Regions from separate parts of the Mycolicibacterium parafortuitum genome, predicted to be linked through region 2. Evidence: predicted binding sites of a transcription regulator. Region 2 holds the regulator's gene; the other holds the start of a gene.
The links. Region 2 encodes LexA, which represses DNA repair genes until DNA is damaged. Its sites were predicted from a motif close to CGAACANNTGTTCG; they were not measured.
Positions count from the first base shown of each region.

Region 1: NTM_RS18000 (HNH endonuclease signature motif containing protein) is a predicted target of LexA. The motif match lies at 6,590-6,603, and genes of this name have one in related genera.

Region 1 is NZ_AP022598.1:3,750,985-3,760,467, reverse strand. It holds gene NTM_RS18005 (Calx-beta domain-containing protein) at 1-4,343, opposite strand, end outside; gene NTM_RS18000 (HNH endonuclease signature motif containing protein) at 4,866-6,557, opposite strand; gene NTM_RS17995 (cytochrome P450) at 6,801-8,033, shown strand; gene NTM_RS17990 (type 1 glutamine amidotransferase) at 8,074-8,802, shown strand; gene NTM_RS17985 (TIGR01777 family oxidoreductase) at 8,784-9,483, opposite strand, start outside.
Region 2 is NZ_AP022598.1:5,054,704-5,064,186, forward strand. It holds gene NTM_RS23820 (PhzF family protein) at 1-217, shown strand, start outside; gene nrdR (transcriptional regulator NrdR) at 223-687, opposite strand; gene NTM_RS23830 (LysM peptidoglycan-binding domain-containing protein) at 852-1,319, opposite strand; gene lexA (transcriptional repressor LexA) at 1,530-2,228, shown strand; gene NTM_RS23840 (LGFP repeat-containing protein) at 2,238-4,415, opposite strand; gene NTM_RS23845 (molybdopterin guanine dinucleotide-containing S/N-oxide reductase) at 4,591-6,879, shown strand; gene NTM_RS23850 (DEAD/DEAH box helicase) at 6,852-8,225, opposite strand; gene hflX (GTPase HflX) at 8,446-9,483, opposite strand, start outside.

The DNA of each region.
Region 1 (9,483 bases), 1.3 Mb from region 2:
ACCGTGAAGTTGGTCGCGGTCGCCGAACCGCCCCCCGGTGAGGCCTGGAATCCGAAGGTCACCGTCTGCCCGGCGGCGACCTGCGCGTTGTAGGACGCGTTGCGCACCACGTAGTGGTTGCCGACCCGGCTGACGATCTCGGCGTTCCAGATGTTGCTGATCTGGGCCGGGGAATCGAATTCGACGGTCCAACCGTTCATTCCGTCCGCCCCGGCGGTCACGGCAACGGATGCGGTGAAGCCCGAGCCCCAGTTGTCGTTGACGGTGTAGCGGACCGAGGCGTTTCCGCCCGGGGTCGGGGTGGTGCCGTCGTCGTCGACAATGGTGCCGGTCGCGATGCCGTCGGCGATGGTCGCGCCGCTCGGGTTCGACAGCGTCACCGTGAAGGTCTCGTTGGATTCGGCGACGGTGTCGCCGACGACGCTGACGTGCACCATCTGCGAGGTCACGCCGGGAGCGAACGTGACGGTGCCCGACGTCGCGACGTAGTCGGTACCCGCGGTCGCGGTCCCGTTCGACGTCGCGTAGCCGACGGTGACCGTCTGCGTCGACGGCTTGTCCAGGGTGACGACGAACATGAAGTGCGAACCCGTGCCGTTGCCCTCGGCGACCGACAGATCGGCGATCGAGATCGCCGGCGGCGGACCAGAGATCGGATTCACGGTGCCGTAGTCGTTGAAGACGGAGCTGAATCCGCCTGCGGGCGTGTCGGTTCCGGAGGTGTTGGTGGTGGCCTGACCCAGGCTGCCCGGGTAGTCCCGGTTCAGCGACCACATCGACAGCATGCCGAGCCCCCTGGCGCGCGCGAAGTCCTCGAGCGCCTGCGCGTCGGCGACGCTGAACACCTCGGTGAGCACGTCGTTGACGCCGATCATCGGTGTCACACCGAGCTGATTCCAGCCGAAGGACTGCCCGTATCCCGCGTACAAGCTGTTCAGCTGGGCGTAGGTGGATTCCGCGGCTTGAATCGCGTAGGCGCCCATGGTCTTCGCATTCGGGCCCGAGGTGGGCGCCGCCGACTCACCGTAATCCATCGCCATCACGTTGACGCCGTCAAGCCTGACGCCAGCCTCGACGGCCTTGCGCACGACGTTGATCCCGTCGGCGGTCAGACCGCTGGGCAGCACCGGCAGCGTGTACCAGATCTCCAGGTCCGGACGCATCTGCTGCAGCAGTTTGAGCGCCTGGGCGTTCAGCGCGATCGAGGCGGGCTCGGCGACCGCGGCACCCTCGATGTCGAAGTCGATCCGGTTGAGCTTGTAGAAATCGGCGACCTCGGCGTAGGCGTTGGCCAGTGCCTGCGCCCCCAGGCCGTGCGCGGCGTACCACTGCGCGAGGCTGGTGCCCGCTGCGCCGCCGAGCGAGATCATCACGTCGCCGCCGGCGGCCTGCAGCGCCGCGATCGACCGGTTGATCGCCTTGGCCTGGTCGAAGTCCGAGTCAGGGCGCAGCGCCGACAGCCCGGCCCAGGCCAGCTTGCCGTCCGGGGTCGCCTGCATGAAACCGAGTGTCAGCAGCGAGATCCCGCGCTGCTGAGCGAGTGCGAGCAGGTCCGGCACCGGCCAGGCCCCCATGTCCACATAGGGGGCGAAGAACGCCTCGCCCCAGAGCGCGTCGCCGGGGTTGCCGGAGTTCTCCCCGCCGGCCCCCGGGACGACGACGTTGTCGTCGTCGGCGATCGTGCCGGTGGCCACCCCGTCGGCGATGGTCGCGCCGGTCGGGTTCGACAGCGTCACGAAGAACGTCTCGTCCGGTTCGACGACGGAGTCACCGATGACGTCGACGTGCACCAGCTGGGTGGCGACCCCGGGCGCGAAGGTGATGGTCCCGGTGGTGGCGGTGTAGTCCACCCCGGCGGTCGCGGTGCCGCTGGACGTCGCATAGCGCACCGTGACGGTCTCGGTCGACGGCTTGCTCAGCGTGACGACGAACATGAAGTGGCTGTGCGCGCCGTTGCCCTCCGTCACGGTGAGGTCGGCGATCGACACGCTCGGTGGCGCCGCCGGCGCCTGGTCGACATCGTCGTTGACGATGGTGCCGACCCCGGTGCCGTCCGCGATGGTCGCGTTGACCGGCGACGACAGCGTCAGGGTGAACTGCTCGTCGAGCTCGACGACGGCATCGCCGGTGACCAGGACGTCGACGGTCTTCGAGGTCTGTCCGGGGGTGAACGTCAGTGTGCCGACCGCGGGCACGTAGTCACCGCCGGCGGCTGTGGCGGTTCCGTTGCTCGTGCTGTAGCTGACCGTCACCGTCTCGGAGGACGGCTTCGACAGCGTCACCGTGAACACGATCGTCGACGATCCCGAATTGCCCTCCAGCACTTGGGCATCGCCGACCGAGAGCTTCGGCGGTGTGACCGTCTGCCCGGCGCCGTAGATCAGGTTGCTCCATGTCACCCGGGCGCTCTCGTCGAGCGCGATGATGTTGCTGGGCTGCAGCTCACCGAGCGCGACACCGGTAAGTGTGTAGGACTGGTTGTTTCCGGTGATCGCGATGCGGGTGGAGCCCGCGACCTCGGTGACGTCGAACTCGTGGGCCTTGAACCAGCCGAAGTCGAGCTTGTCCTTGCTCGGGTCGAAGTTCAGCGTGGTGTGGCTGCCGTACTGCCAGGAGATCTTCGTCGTGGTGCCGCTCTGGCCGGTCGGGGGCCGGCCGTTGCCCGCAGCGGTGGGCCAGGTGTTGGTACCTGCGATCGGAACACCCTGCGGCAGCACCTGGGAGTCGGGCACGGTGCCGATGCCGAGCTGCTGGTTCAGACGGTCCTCGCGGACCTGGGCGCTGTGGAAGATGAAGTTTGTTGCGGTGAGCTGGCTTTTGGTGATGCCTTGAAGGATCAGGGCCTGTCCGGTGCCGGCGTTGGAGATCACGACGCCGTCGGGGGTGTCGGACATGTAGATCTGCTCACGGGTGCCGAAGTAGCGGAAGTCGACGACGTCGGTCGCGGGGTTGAAGGTGACCCGGTCGATCTGGCCGATCTCGTGCGACCGCGCGTAGACGGTGTTGGCCTTGGGCGTGATGCCGTGCTCCCACGCCAGCGCGCCCGAGAGATCCTGGCGCAGATGATCGTTCAGGACGGGGGCGAAGCTGTCGACGGTGAGCTGGCCCAGCGACACGCCACGCAGCACAGTGGTCTCGCCGGACCACGGGTTACGGAAGCCGACGCCGTCGGGGGTGTCGACGACGATGAAGTTGTGCACGGACACGTCGCCGAGGTCGAGTTTGTCCCTGGCCGGGTTGAAGCCGACGATGTCGGGCCCGGACGTGGTGATGTGATAGATCGTTCCGGTGCCGGCGGACGCGGTGACCATGGTGCCGGCTCCGGCGGTCCGGCCGGCCAACAGTAATGAAGTGGTCTGGGTGACAACGCCGTCGGCGCCGAAGGTGATGGTCACCGGGACCTGCGTCTTGGTCGGTGTGACGGAGAACAGATGGAAGCCGGCGTCGCGGACCTGGACGACGAAGCTGTCCTGTCCGGCGCCGGTCAGCAGCGGGTTGGCCGTGTAGGTGAACGCGCCGGTGCTGTCCACGACGACGGTTCCTCGGTTGGGCGCCTGCAGGATTGAATAGACGAGCTTGTCGCCCTCGGGGTCGGAGGCGATCACCGAACCGGTGAGGATGCCGGGTGCGGTGAGACTGGTCGATGCGAGTGCGGCTGTCGGGCCGTTGTTGGCGAACAGCTTGTCCATCTCGCGGCGGATCGCACCGAAGACCGCGGCGACGAATTCGAACCTGGGCAGCGGTGCGGTGTCGTTGCCTACCGACGATCCGATACCCAGCAGGCTCAGGAACTTCGAGACGATGACGGTCAGGCCGGAGGACACCGTCGCGGTCTGCACCGCGGATCTGTCGGTGTGCAAGGACACCGACGCGGTCTGTCCTTGGACGGCGGCGGCGGATGCCCTCTCCGACGGCGGCGTGGAGGTCGTTGTGTCGGGTGCGTCGAGGGGATCCTCCGCGGTGACATCGGATTCGTCTGTCACCGAGACCTTCTCGTCCTCGGTGCGTGGGGGCACCGTGTCGCGCTCGCGTGCCCCCTCCCCCGGATCGGTGTCAGCCGGTTCCTCGACGGCCGTTGCGTCGTCATCCCCGTCCGTGTTGGAGTCCGTGTCGGAGTCCTGATCGGAGTCGTCTGGCTCCGGGTCGTCGTTGGACTGATCCGGGCCGTCGGCGTCGGTCGGTGAATCGGTGGAGTCTTGTGACCTTGCGGTGGGCTTCTTGGCGCGGGTGTCGGAGCCGGCCGACTCGGCGCTGGCGTCGGAGCGCGACTCCCCGGCGCTGGTGTCGTCGCCCGGACCGGCGGAGGCGACGGCGGGACCGGCCAACCCGATTCCCAGCGCCACAGCTAACGCACCGACACGACCAACAAATCGCCCGTAGCCCATCAGCAACTCACTCCCGTCCATTCCACGGCGCCCGACCTCTGGGCTATGGCTAATCGTTCCAAAAATCACGAATGTGATATTGACGACTTGGAAAGGCATAAAACACCAGCGGAACCCTGTCGTCAAGCAGTTCCGGCGAACACGACTGAAGATAAGACGGAGTCTCAGCAAGCAAACTCTGCGCAATAGCTTTGTTAGCCGATTTACCTGTGTAAAGTTGCTTTACACCGAGCTGGTTACCCACCTAGCGAATGCGTCGCTGGCCGTCGCCGTGGCCGTGGCCAAGCCGTTCGATATGGCGTTGTGTCAACTAATTAGACAATGGCGAACATCGCCGACAAAAGCAGTACAGCGAACTGTGAAATGTCGAATGCGCGGCACATTGCTTCGCCGACTGGCTATCCACGTCGCAGCCACGCAAACGTCAGCATCCGGCAGTCGAGAGCCCTGCGGAGATCCGGGCAAACACGCCCGCCACCGTCAGAAGGGTGGTGGTTCGTCGGTGTCATTGTTTCGTGGTGGTGGGGGTTGCCAGTGTGGTGGGAGGGTTTCGGGTTCGAGGGGGTCGTTGACGAAGCGGGCGAACGGGCTTTTGCTGGGTGTGTGGTGGGCGTAGTCGCCTGTGAACAGTAGGTAGCGGCAGCGGAATCCGTTGCGCCAGCGCCGATCCCGGATTTCGTTGCGGGCCTTCTGGTTGCGGTAGCTGTTGTGTTCGCTGGTGTCGCGGTGAGCGTTGAGTCGGCGCCGTGCGGCGGTGATGCGCTGCTGCTCGCTGCGGTGCTGGGCGCGGCCCAGCCCGGGAAACAGCCCGACCCCGGCGGGGCGGGTGCGGTATTGGTGTCCGCTCGGGGAGGTCCAGATGATGGTGCCGTCGGGCAGTTGCCGGTCGTTCCAGCCGGTGTCGTGGGTTTTGTGGCGGTGGTGCGTGCGGCAGTAGCAGGCCAGGTTCCAGGGCACGGTCTGCCCGCCGGCGGTCGGGTCGTGGTGGTCGAAGGCGATGGTGTGGTCGATGTCGCAGCAGGTGGCCGGCACCTCGCAGCCGGGGAAGCGACAGGTCAGGTCGCGGGCGCGGATGAACCGTGCCAGCGCCGCGCTGGGCCGGTAGGTCACGGCCTGGCGCGGATCGAATGGTGGGGCTTCGACCAGCCGGCGGGTGGCCTCGCGGGCCAGCTCGCGCACCAGTTCGGCGTCGATGATCCCGTAGCCGGCCAAATAGCCCGCAGTGTTGCCGTGCCCGGTGACGGTGTCGGCGGTGGCGATCACGTGGAGCACCACCTGCCGCCCCAACACCGACACCGGCCCCGGCGGTGCCGGTGCCGGGATCGGCGGTGCCGGGACCGGCTCGACCGCGGGCGCCTCGGCGGGCGGCTCGGCCTCGGGCGCCTCGGCCCCGGGCGGCTCCAGCGCCTCGGGCTCGGGTTCGGGCTCGGGTTCGGCGGCTGGTGGGTCGTGCTGCGCGGCCGCCGGGGGGACCACGACCAGACAGGGGCAGCCCGGATCCCCACAGCCACACCCGAACGCGCCACCGGTGTTGAGGGCATCGAACACATCAGCGCGGCGCTGAGTCAGGCTGCGCGGATCACCAGGGCACACCTGTTTGGCCAGCATGCTCCAGCGGGCGTCCATCGCCGCGCCCTGCGACGCCGACATCCGCGCGCGTACCGCGGCCATCCCGTCCAACCCGGCGGCCACCGTGACCCGGCGCTCATCGAAAGCGGCCTGGCGGCGCCGCTTGATCGCCGCGGCATCGACCTCGGCGACCAACCCGTCGACGGCATCGCGCACCAGCTTGCGTGACCAGCGCGCCCAGGTGCGGATCCGCTCGGCCAGCGCCGCATCCAGGCGCGCCATGTGCTGCTCGGCAACCAGATCGGTGCGCTCGATGACCAACAGCACCGTCGGATAGTCGACCTCCCCGGCGGCCAGCAGTGCCGCCACCGCCGGCAACCGGGTGTGCAACACATCAGCCTGATGGACCAACTCCCGCGCCCGCGCCGGCGGCAGCCGCAACGCCGCCCCGACCTCGACCACCGTGCGTTCGAACGCGGTGATCAACGAGCGCACATCAGCCTCGCGGTCGATCTCCTCGACGGTGCGCCGCCCCAGCAACTCCGCGATCCCCGCCGAAGCCGCCGCCATTCCGATCGCGACCTGCCGATACGAATCAGCCACCCCTGAGACGACCCGCCCATCAGACCAACCATCGAACATGTGTTCGACACTACCAGGGCCGGCAGACACGTTGACTCACCAGAAATGCGCGCGAACGCCCCACCGCCGCGGCCCCGTCAAACCCTCGACTGGTCACACACCGACAGTTCGAGCGCCCTACTTAAGCCGTCCCCACTCCCCGGCCCGAAACAGCAGTAGCGCACCACCCTGGGGTGGAACCCTGATCCCGCCCAGACTTCCGTCATGACCGTCGACGATCTCACCGACGCAGCCGTCATCGACCCCGCGTTGCCCCGCATCGCCTACGAGCACGCCCGTAGTCCCGCCGAAGCGCACCGCCTGATCGCCGCCGCGCGGCAGCAGGGGCCCATCGCGGCAGGGCCGCACGGACTCGAAGTGCTCACCTACGATGCGGTGCGAAAGGTATTGCGCGACGATCATTTCGAGATACCGGAGGGAATCGGGCTCGCCGCCCAAGGGGTCACCTCCGGCGACCTCTGGGACATCGTCGTGACCTCCCTGCTCAGCCTCAACGGAGAACAGCACCACCGCCAACGACGGCTGGTGGCAAAGGCGTTCACCCCCTCGGCGGCGGGCCGTCTGCGCGGTGCCTGCGCGGACGTGATCTCTGTACTCGTGTCGACGGTCGCCGATCTGGGCCGCTGCGACGCCGTCGCCGACATCTCCCGGCGCTACCCCGTCCCGATCATCTGCGAGCTGCTCGGCACCCGCCGTCAGGACTGGGATCTGTTGTCCGCGTGGGCCGACGACATCTTCAAGATGTTCGACTGGAACGTGGTGGAGGACGGCCCCGACATCGTCGCCGCGTGGCGCGCGCTGGAGGCCTATCTGGACGCCATGGTCACCGACCGCCGCAACTCCCTCACCGAGGATCTGCTGTCCGACCTGATGCGTGCCGAGCTCGACGGCGACCGGTTGACCCACCAGGAGCTGCTGACACTCGCCGCCACTCTGTTGATGGCCGGCACCGACACGACCAGAAATCAGCTCGCGGCGGCGATCGAGGTGTTCTGCGATCACCCCGACCAGTGGGCGCTACTGGCCCGCCATCCCGAACTCGCACCCAATGCCGTCGAAGAGGTCATGCGATTCTCCCCCGTCATCTTCACGACGGTGCGCGTCGCCGTCGAGGACGTCGACATCGACGGCTACACCGTGCCTGCGGGAGCGATGGTGCTGGCCAACACCGCGTCGGCCAACCGGGATCCCGCCACCTACCGCGACCCGGAGCGGTTCGACATCACCCGCGGCGACGCGCACGCGATGCTCACCTTCGGTGGCGGTGTGCACTATTGCCTCGGTTCCCACCTCGCGAGGATCGAGTTGTCCGAGGCACTGGCGATCATGTCGCAACGGATGCCTGATCTCCGGCGCGACGGGCCCGCCGTCTGGAAGCCGATCACCGGCATCACCGGCCCCGCCCACCTGCCGATCGCGTTCTCGACGATGTCCTGACTCACCCCGGCGATGCGGAGCAGCTGACCGCACGGCGATAATGTCCGGCGTGGCATCCAAAGTCCTGTTCCTGCTCAACGAGCACTCGGCGACCGAAGCCCTCCTCGGCGACGCGTTCGCGGAGAACGGCTTCGACATCGACACCTTCGTGGTGGTCCCCGCCGAGAAGGCTCACGATCCGGCCGGTGATGTGACCTTCCCCGACCCACTTGGGTACGACGTCATCGTGCCGCTGGGAGCCACCTGGGCGGTCTACAACCCGGCCCTGCTCGAGACCTGGGTCAGCACCGAGATGCAGATGATGCGCGACGCCGCCGATGCCGGGATCGCGCTGCTGGGCGTCTGTTTCGGCGGACAGTTGCTCGCTCAGGCGTTCGGCGGCACGGTAGAGCGCGCGCCGCGACAGGAGGTCGGCTGGTACGACGTCACCTCCGACCGCCCCGACGTGGTCCCCGCGGGACCATGGTTCCAGTGGCACTTCGACCGCTGGACGCTGCCGCCGGGGGCAACCGAGATCGCCCGAACCGCCAACGCGTCCCAGGCGTTCACGCTCGGCCGCACGCTGGCGCTGCAGTTCCATCCCGAGGTCGACGCCGACCTGCTGAAGGTCTGGTTGGCAGACGACCACGACGATATCGAGGGCGTCGGCCTGACTCACGAGGAAATCCTCACGCGCACAGATGAACTCGCCGACGACGTCGCGGTCCGGGTGCGCGCACTGGTGCGCGGCTTCCTGACCCGGGTGGCCGGTCACTCCCGCCCGAGCTGATGGGCGAGCGCATCCGCGACGTCCGGGTGCCGGAACGGATGCCCCAGCGCCAACAGCTTGGCGGGGACCACCCGCTGACTCGCCGCGGCCAGCTCGCGAGCGCCCTGCTCTCCCAACAGGATCCGCGGGCCGATCGCAGGCACCGGCAGCAGCGCCGGACGGTGCAACACGCGTGCCAGACTCTCGGTGTACTCGCTGTTGCGTAACGGTTCCGCGCCGACGGCGTTGACGGGCCCGCTGAGCCGCTCGTCGTAGAGCGCACGGTGGTAGATGTCGACCAGGTCATCGAGGCCGATCCACGACAGCCACTGCCGACCGCTGCCCAACCGCCCGCCCAGGCCCGCCGAGAACAACGGCCGTAACAGCCGCAGGGTGCCGCCCGCGGCAGCCTGCACGATCCCCGTTCGCACCTTCACCACCCGAAGTCCCGCATCCGACGCGGGCGCCGTCGCGGCCTCCCAGTCGGCGACGACGTCGGCGAGGAAGCCGTCACCGCGGGTGGCGTCCTCGGTCAACTGGGTGTCGCCGCGGTCGAATCCGTAGTAGCCGATGGCCGAGGCGCTGACGAAGGAGCGCGGTCCGCCGTCGGCTGCCGCGGCGGCCTTCGCCAGCAGCCGGGTCGGCTCGATCCGGCTGTCGCGGATGGCGTCCCGGTGCGCGTCGGTGAACCTGCCCGCGATC
Region 2 (9,483 bases):
GGCCGGCACGATCCGGTCCCGGATGTTCGCACCGAGCCTGGGAATCCGTGAGGACGAGGCGACCGGGGCGGCCGCGGTACGCATCACCGAATACCTCAGTCAGGACCTGACCATCGTGCAGGGAAAGGGTTCGGTCATCGAGACGACCTGGACCCCGGAGGGTTGGGTGCAGGTCGCGGGCCGCGTGGTCGACGACGGCGTGCGGCAGATCGACTGACCCGCTCAGTTCGGGGCGGATACCTCGCGGTGCGCGCGCAGCGCCTGGATCTCGCGCTCGAAGTCCTCGGCCGAGGAGAACGAGCGGTACACCGACGCGAATCGTAGGTAGGCGACCTCGTCGAGATCGCGCAGCGGCCCGAGGATGGCCAGTCCCACTTCATGGGCGGGCACTTCCGGGGATCCGGTGGCCCGCACCGCATCCTCGACCTGCTGGGCGAGCAGATTGAGCGCGTCGTCGTCGACCTGGCGCCCCTGGCATGCGCGCCGGACCCCGCGGATCACCTTCTCGCGGCTGAACGGTTCGGTTACGCCGCTGCGTTTGACCACCGCGAGTACCGCGGTCTCCACCGTGGTGAACCTGCGACCGCACTCCGGGCAGGACCGGCGCCGGCGGATGGCCTGCCCCTCATCGGTTTCACGGGAGTCGACGACCCGGGAATCCGGGTGACGGCAGAACGGACAGTGCATCGCCGCTCCTTCCCCACGCCGACAGACAACGGTCTCGAACGTCTTCGAGCGTACCTGCGTCGCCCGCGGGCGGCCGAAGGCCGGACCCGATAACGCGTATCGCATCGGCGACATCCTCGAAGTGGTTGGGCAGCAGATTCTTTGGTTCCTGGGCCGCGGGCGGCTCAGGCCACCGGGGCGATCAGCGTCTGTCCGGCGTCCAGCGCCGCCGACTCCAGCTGGTTCAGTTCCCTTATCCGCGAGACGACCTCGGCGACCGGGGCATCGGGCGCCACCCGTCGCGCGACGTGCTGCAGCGACTCGCCGCTCTGCACCTGGACGACGGCGAGCCGACCCGGCATCTCCGTCTCCGCGGCCGTCGCGCCGCCGACCTGCGCGATCAGCCCGAGCCACAACGTGATCGCCCCGGCGACCAGCGCCAGCGCGACGGTGGTCAGCGGGGTGATCGGGCGACGCCGGTGCGGGGCCCGGGACACCAGGACCCCGGTTCCGCGATGGCGCACCGCCGCGCCGGCCGGGCGTCGGGAGGCCGGACGCCGCGACGCCCGGACCGGGCGGATCTGCCCGCCCGCGATCTGCAGCGGCGCGCGCTCGAACTCGTTCCAGATTTCGCGATCGTCGAGAATGGTCATGGCGTTGCCTTTCACTCCGGGTCATTCGCTCTTGTGTTCGAACTTTACTCGATCAGGTGTTCGATGAATAGAACACGTGATCGAACTGTTGCGAACGCTAGCGGCAGCCACCGACAAGTCCGGGTCGCGTTTCGGATCCGCCGCCTGGAGACCCGACACGCCTCGAACACATGTTTGATTAATCGTTGTCGCCGGGTTACATTCGGGCACATGAGCGACGACAGCAGTGACAGCACCGAAGGCCCCGGCGCTGGCCGCGGCCGTGATTCCGGCCTGACAGAGCGTCAGCGCACCATCCTCGACGTCATCCGCGCCTCGGTGACCCAGCGCGGCTATCCCCCGAGCATCAGAGAGATCGGTGACGCGGTCGGCCTGACGTCCACCTCATCGGTCGCACATCAACTGCGCACCCTGGAACGCAAGGGCTACCTGCGGCGTGACGCCAACCGGCCGCGCGCGGTCGACGTGCGCGGCGCCGACGAACAGGTGACCCCGATCGTGGCCACCGACGTCGCCGGGTCCGACGCGCTGCCGGAGCCGACCTTCGTCCCGGTCCTGGGCCGGATCGCCGCCGGCGGCCCGATCCTGGCCGAAGAGGCCGTCGAGGACGTGTTCCCGCTGCCGCGCGAACTGGTCGGCGAGGGGTCGCTGTTCCTGCTCAAGGTCGTCGGCGAATCGATGGTCGACGCGGCGATCTGCGACGGCGACTGGGTGGTCGTCCGGCAGCAGAGCGTCGCCGACAACGGCGACATCGTCGCGGCGATGATCGACGGCGAGGCCACCGTGAAGACCTTCAAGCGCACCAAGGGTCAGGTCTGGCTGATGCCGCACAACCCGGCGTTCGACCCGATTCCCGGTAACGACGCCCAGGTGCTGGGCAAGGTCGTCACCGTGATCCGCAAGATCTGAGACCGGGCGTCACTCGCCCCGGACGAACCCGTTCGTGATCGCGATCTCCTCGGTGGCGAACCACAATTCGACCGGCGCCTCGTGATAGTCGGCGCTGTCCGGCGTCCAGTACAGGCCGGTCTTGGTGTCGGCCTTGACCGGATAGCCCTCTGGCACCTCGTTCGGGTCGTCGAAGGGCATGTGCAACGCGGTGCCGAGCGGCATCGGCTCGTCGATGTCGATGCGTGCGTGGCGACCGGTGTCGGTCAACGCGTTGCGCGGCGCCACGAGCGGTTCGCGGTCGGCGTCGACCTCCGCATCGGCGAACGGGGCGCCCTGCGCTGACGGTGCGTCCTCGTAGGGTGCGTCCTCGAACGTTTCGACGTCGATGTAGGAGACCTCCTCGACGTAGACCGTGTCATCGGGGACCGCGTCATCGGAGAACTCGGCATCATCGGAGAACTCGGCGACATCACTGAATTCGGCGTCGTCGGGCACGTCAGGCGCCGTCAGCACGCGGGTCGGCGCCGTATCCACCGCATCGGGATCGGCGTCGGGATCCTCAGCGCCTTCGCGCTGCCCGACTTCGTCGCGCTCGACGCCATCCCCCTCGGCCGACTCGGCCTCGCTGCCCACCGGCGCACCCCAGAAGCCCATCGGCTCGGGCGTGAAGTCCTCGGCGGGCAACGACGCCGCCGACGGCGAGGCGGCAGTCAACGATCCCAGACCCTCACGGGCGTACCGATCGCCGAACAACGCATCCTCGGCACCGTCGTCGCCACCACGTGCGGTGTCCCCCGCAGGGGCGGGCGCGTCACCGCGACCCGAACCGGCGGAGGTGTCTTCGGCACCGGGGCGAGACCGCTTGTGCGACAGCGCGAGCCCGACCAGGCCCGCCAGCAGCACGAGCGGCACGATCGCCAGCAGCCACCACCGCTTCCACTTGCTGCCCGCGTTCTCGGAGTTCTCCGAGGCCTGCGGTGACGGCAGGGCCGCAGCGGGCGCCTCGGCGCCGGGCACCTCCACATCGCTGAGCTGCGAGGCCAGCGCGGCGGGTTCGGTGCTGAACTTCCTGCTGGAGGTGTCCCAGGAGATGACGCCGCCGCTGAAGCGCTGCGAGATCACATTGCCGCTCTCGTCCTGATCGGCGACCGGGGCGCCGAGCTCACCGGTGGCGCCACCGAGCTTCTCCCAGGCCGCGTTCATCGGCCCACGCACGATGAACGCACCGTGGTCCGGGGTCCAGAAGATCACCGGTTTGTCGGGCGCGGCGAACTCGCTCTTGCGGCTCGACGGTGCGAGTCCGCCGTCCTCCTCCCCGGTGACCGGGAAGCCGAGGTCGCCCTCGGGTCCGCCGACGCTCTCGTATTTCGCGAGCACCTGGCCGGTGACCACATTGGCGCCGGTGTCCGGGCTGTAGAAGATGGCTCCGTTGGCGAAGTCCTGGCCCATGCCGTCATCGCCGATCTCATACGGCTCGCCCTCGGCGGCGCCGAGCGGGCCCAGCGGCCCGCCCGCAGCGCGGCGTGCGGCATTGATGGCGACGATGGGATCGTCGGGGATCGTCAGGTCGCCCAACTGCCCGGCGAGCTCCGGCGGCACCGTGGTGAACGTCTTCGCGCGCGAGTCGTAGGAGATCTCGCCGTTGGTGAACTTCTGGGTCACCACGGCGCCGTTGTACGTCTCATCCTCGGCGGGCACCCCGAGTGCACCCGCGGAGCCGCCCAGCTTGTCCCACGCCGCGTTGATCGCACCGCGGACCACCCGGGCGCCGGTCGCCGGGGTCCAGAAGATCACCGGGTTGTCGGGCGCCGAGAACGTGCTGTTGCGGCTGTCGGGCGCGCGACCCGGGCCCTCGTCGATCTTCGGGAAGCCCAGATCGCCGTCGGCGGGCCCGCCCAGCGACTCGTACTTGTCCAGGATCGCGCCCTGCATGAAGTGGGCGCCGGTGGCGGGGGTGAAGAACATCTTTCCGCCGGCGAAGTTCTGCGCGAAGCCCTCGCCGGCCGGATACACGTCACCGTTTCGGGGACCGAGTGGTCCGGTGTCCCCGCCGCTGGCCTCCCAGGCGGCGGTGATGGAGTTGTTGGCGTCGACCTCGGGTTGGGCCACCGCGGCGGGTGCCAGCAGCAGCGCCGTGGCCACCCCCAACAACCCGACGGTCAACCGACCGACCACACGTAGGCGCAGCTTGGGCTGCCGGATCATTCATCCTCCCCGCGGTCGGTGACAGGTCCTTCGTTCCTCGTGCAAGTTTTCTTGCAAAAGGCTGAGAAAAGCTACCGCGTCCGTTCACTTTGCGTCAGTTGACGTCGATAACCAAGTCACCTCGCCGAATCGATCACAAAAGAAGTGCCCGGAGACCGTCCGTAGACTCGACCGCGTGGCGCCCTCGAAGACCAGCCTGACGCACTGGGGCGCGTTCACCGCGACCGTCCACGCAGGCGATATCGCCTCCGTCGCACCCTGGGCCGGTGACGCCGATCCGTCACCGGCACTGGCGAACCTGCCCGGTTCGGTCCGGCACCGGTCGCGGATCACCACCCCCGCGGTGCGCCGCGGTTGGCTCGACGACGGTGCCGGCCCCACCACACGCCGCGGCGCAGACGAGTTCGTCGCGGTGACGTGGGAGGAACTGGTCTCGCTGCTGGGCGACGAACTGCGCCGCGTCGCCGATCGCCATGGCAACGAGGCGATCTACGGCGGCTCCTACGGGTGGTCCAGCGCCGGCCGATTCCACCACGCCCAGAGCCAGGTGCACCGGTTCCTGAACTGCATTGGCGGCTACACGTATTCGCGTCACTCGTACAGCCTCGGCGCCACCGGTGTGATCATGCCGCGCGTCGTCGGCACCCACGACGATCTGTTCAAGCGATCCACCCAGTGGGACGTCATCGTCGAAAACACCGATCTGATCGTGTGTTTCGGCGGCCTGGCGCTGAAGAACACCGCTGTCAACGACGGCGGCACCACAGCCCACCCAGCGCGCCACGCGCTGAACAGGTTTCGGGACCGGGGCGGGACCATCGTGTCGTTCTCACCGTTGCGCGACGACGTCGAAGGCCCGTGCGACTGGTACGCCCCGGTGCCGGGCACCGATGTCGCGATCATGTTGGCGCTGGCGCACGTCCTGGCCACCGAAAAGCTGGCTGACCGCCGGTTCCTGGCCACGTACTGCACCGGATACGACCGCTTCGAGCGCTATCTGCTCGGCGTGGACGACGGGACACCGAAATCCCCGCAGTGGGCCGCGTCGTTGTGCGGGCTCGCCGCCGAGGAGCTGACGGCGCTCGCGCGCAGGATGGCCGCGGGCCGGACCCTGGTGACGGTGAGCTGGTCGCTGCAGCGGACCCGCTACGGCGAGCAGGCGCCCTGGATGGCGATGACGCTGGCCGCGATGCTCGGGCAGATCGGGTTGCCGGGTGGCGGGTTCGGGCACGGCTACGGCTCGATGAACGAGCCGGGGCTGGCCCCGATCCGGTGCGCACTCCCCCGGCTGCCGCAGGGCATCAACCCGGTGTCGACGTTCATCCCGGTCGCGGCGATCAGCGACATGCTGCTGCATCCGGGGGAACCGTTCGACTACAACGGCCTTCGGCTCACCTACCCGGACATCCGGCTGGTGTACTGGGCCGGCGGCAACCCGTTCCACCACCATCAGAACCTGCCCCGGCTGCGACGCGCGCTGTGCCGCCCCGACACCGTGGTGGTGCACGACCCGTACTGGACGGCGATGGCCAAGCACGCCGACATCGTCGTGCCGTCCACGACGTTCGCCGAGCGCGACGATCTGTCCGGGTCACGCAACGATCCGCTGCTGATGGCGATGCCGAAGCTGACCGAACCGTATGCGCAGGCGCGCGACGACTATGACACCTTCACCGCGCTGGCCCGCCACCTCGGGGTCGAGGATGCCTTCACCGAGGGCCGCACGTCCTGGCAGTGGTTACGCCACATCTACGAGAAGTGGAGGGTCACACTCGATTTCGAGGTGCCGACGTTCGACGACTTCTGGGCGGATGGACAGCTTCGGCTGCCCACCGACGACGGGCTGACGCTGCTGGCCGACTTCCGCGCCGACCCGGCGGCACACCGGCTCGCCACGCCGAGCGGCAGGATCGAGATCTTCTCCGCCGAGATCGACGGCTTCGGATACGACGACTGCAGGGGCCATCCGACGTGGTTCGAGCCCACCGAGTGGCTGGGCGGCCGGCGCGCGACGGACTATCCGCTGCACCTGGTGGCCAACCAGCCGGCGAACCGGCTGCACGGCCAACTCGACGGCGGCGCGGCCAGTCAGCGCTCGAAAGTCGCTGGGCGAGAGCCGATCCGAATGAACCCGCACGACGCGCACGAGCGCGGCGTGACCGCGGGCGATGTGGTCCGGGTGTACAACGACCGCGGCGCCTGCCTGGCGGGCGCGGTCCTCGACGACGGCGTGCGCCGCCACGTGGTGCAGTTGGCCACCGGGGCGTGGTTCGATCCTGCCGATCCCGCGGACCTGGATTCGATGTGCGTGCACGGCAATCCGAACGTGCTCACCGACGACGTCGGGACGTCGTCACTGGCCCACGGCTGCACCGGCGCCCATGTGCTGGTGCAGGTCGAGAAGTACACCGCGCAACCGCCCGCGGTACGCGCGCATCAGCCTCCGGTGCTGGCGCCGCGCTGAGCTTGGGCACCCTGGCGCGGCCGACGGCGCCGGGGACCACGCGACGTGCGGTCCTGGTGTCCACCCCGCGGAGCGCGGTGGTGGTCGGGACGCTTGGCGGCCGGTTTGGCCGCGGGCGCGACCGTCGGGGCCGGGGCGCGCAGCGGCGCGATCTCGCCGACGAGCGCGACCACCTCAGGGGAGTCGGCACGGACGTCGCGAGGACGAACCGAGATCCCGGCCTTGCGCAGCAGCGCCTGGGTGTCGCGGCGCTGTTCGGGCAGCACGACGGTCACGACGTCGCCGTCGCTGCCAGCGCGGGCGGTCCGGCCGGACCGGTGCAGGTAGGCCTTGTGCTCCATCGGCGGGTCGACGTGCACGACCAGCTCGACGTTGTCGACGTGCACACCGCGCGCGGCGATGTCGGTGGCGACCAGCACCCGGGCCTCGCCGCTGGAGAACGCCGCGAGGTTGCGCTCACGGGCCGGCTGGGACAGGTTTCCGTGCAGATCCACCGACGGCACACCGGCCTCGGTGAGCTGCTTGGCGAGCTTGCGCGCCTGATGCTTGGTGCGCATGAACAGGATCCGGCGTCCGGTGCCCGATGCGAGCCGGTGCACGAGATCCTTCTTCTCCTGCACACCACCGACATGGAACACGTGGTGGGTCATCTGCGCGGGCGCCTCGGCGGCCTCGTTGACCGAGTGCAGCACCGGGTTGTTCAGGAATCGGCGCACCAGCTTGTCCACCCCGTTGTCCAGGGTGGCCGAGAACAGCAGCCGCTGGCCGCCGTTCGGGGTCGCGGCCAGGATGCGGGTCACGCCGGGCAGGAAGCCGAGATCGGCCATGTGGTCGGCCTCGTCGAGCACGGTGACCGTGACGTTGTCGAGGCTGATCACCTTCTGCTGCATCAGATCTTCGAGGCGGCCCGGGCACGCGACGACGATGTCGACGCCGGCGCGCAGCGCGGAGACCTGCCTGCCCTGTGAGACACCGCCGTAGATGGTGGTGACACGCAGACCTGCTGCTGCCGCAAGGGGTTCCAGCGTCGCGGTGATCTGGGTGGCCAGCTCGCGGGTCGGCGCAAGCACCAGGCCGGTGGGCCGCGACGCCTGCCGGCGACCCCCGGACAGGGCGGCCACCAGCGGGATGGAGAACGCGAGAGTCTTTCCGCTGCCGGTCTTTCCGCGGCCGAGCACGTCACGCCCGGACAGCGAGTCGGGCAGCGTGGCCTCTTGGATCGGGAACGGTGCGGCGATGCCCTGCGCGGTCAGTGCGCGCACCAGCGGTGCGGGCACGCCGAGGTCGGCGAAGGTCGCCGTGGTGGACGACGCTGTGGCTGCCTGAGTGGCGGTTTCGGTGGAGATGATGGAGTCCTGTCTTTCACGGTCTTGTCGGGCAGCGTGTGCCCGGCAGCCGCGACGGAGGTCCGTCCAGCGGAAGTGCGCACACAATGGTGGCGATGGCGCCACACAAGAGCTGTTGGGTGTGTCGGCGGGTCTGAATGCGGGACCTACGTTGGCCGTGCACGGCCGACATCGGGTCCGACTCTACCGGACCGGGGTCCGAACGTCGCATTCACCCTGTTCAGAATGTCGCGAACTCGGCCAGGCCGGCCGCCAGCGCGATCGGCACCCGCGCTTTGATCCGGGTGCCCGCCTCCAGGTGGTCGACCGCGTCGACCCGCCCCTCGGCGTGCACACGGTTCACCAGATCGCCTCTGCTGTAGGGGATCGTGACGTCGATCACCGCGTCGCGCGGGGCGATCATCTCGGCCAACCGCGCCTGCAGCCGGTCGAGGCCCTCCCCGGTGTGCGCCGAGACGAACACCGCATCCGGCAACGCGCGCCGCAGCTGAGCCACCGCGAGATCGTCGGCGGCGTCAATCTTGTTGACCACCAACAACTCCGGCGGCAATGGCGCGTCTGAATCGGTGGCCACCTCGCGCAGCACGGTGCGTACCGCGTTGATCTGGGCGAGCGGGTTGGCGTCGGCGCCGTCGACGACATGCAGGAGCAGTTCGGCGTCGACGACCTCTTCCAGTGTCGAGCGGAACGCCTCGACGAGCTGGGTGGGCAGATGCCGCACGAACCCGACGGTGTCGGTCAGCACGAACTCCCGCCCGTCGGCGAGTTCGCCACGGCGCGTGGTGGGTTCGAGGGTGGCGAACAATGCGTTCTCCACCAGCACACCGGCGCCGGTGAGCGCGTTGAGCAGGCTGGACTTGCCTGCGTTGGTGTAGCCGACGATGGCGACCGACGGCACGTCACTGGCGAGCCTGCGGCTGCGCTGGGTGTCGCGGACCTGCTTCATGTCACGAATCTCGCGGCGCAGCTTCGACATCCGCTCACGGATGCGGCGCCGGTCGGTTTCGATCTTCGTCTCACCGGGTCCGCGGGTACCGACGCCGCCGCCCGCACCACCGGCGCGGCCGCCTGCCTGACGCGACATCGACTCGCCCCAGCCGCGCAGCCTCGGCAGCATGTACTCCATCTGTGCGAGTGACACCTGCGCCTTGCCCTCGCGGCTGGTGGCGTGCTGGGCGAAGATGTCGAGGATCAGTGCGGTGCGATCGATGACCTTGACCTTGACGACCTTCTCCAGCGCGTTGAGCTGAGCGGGGCT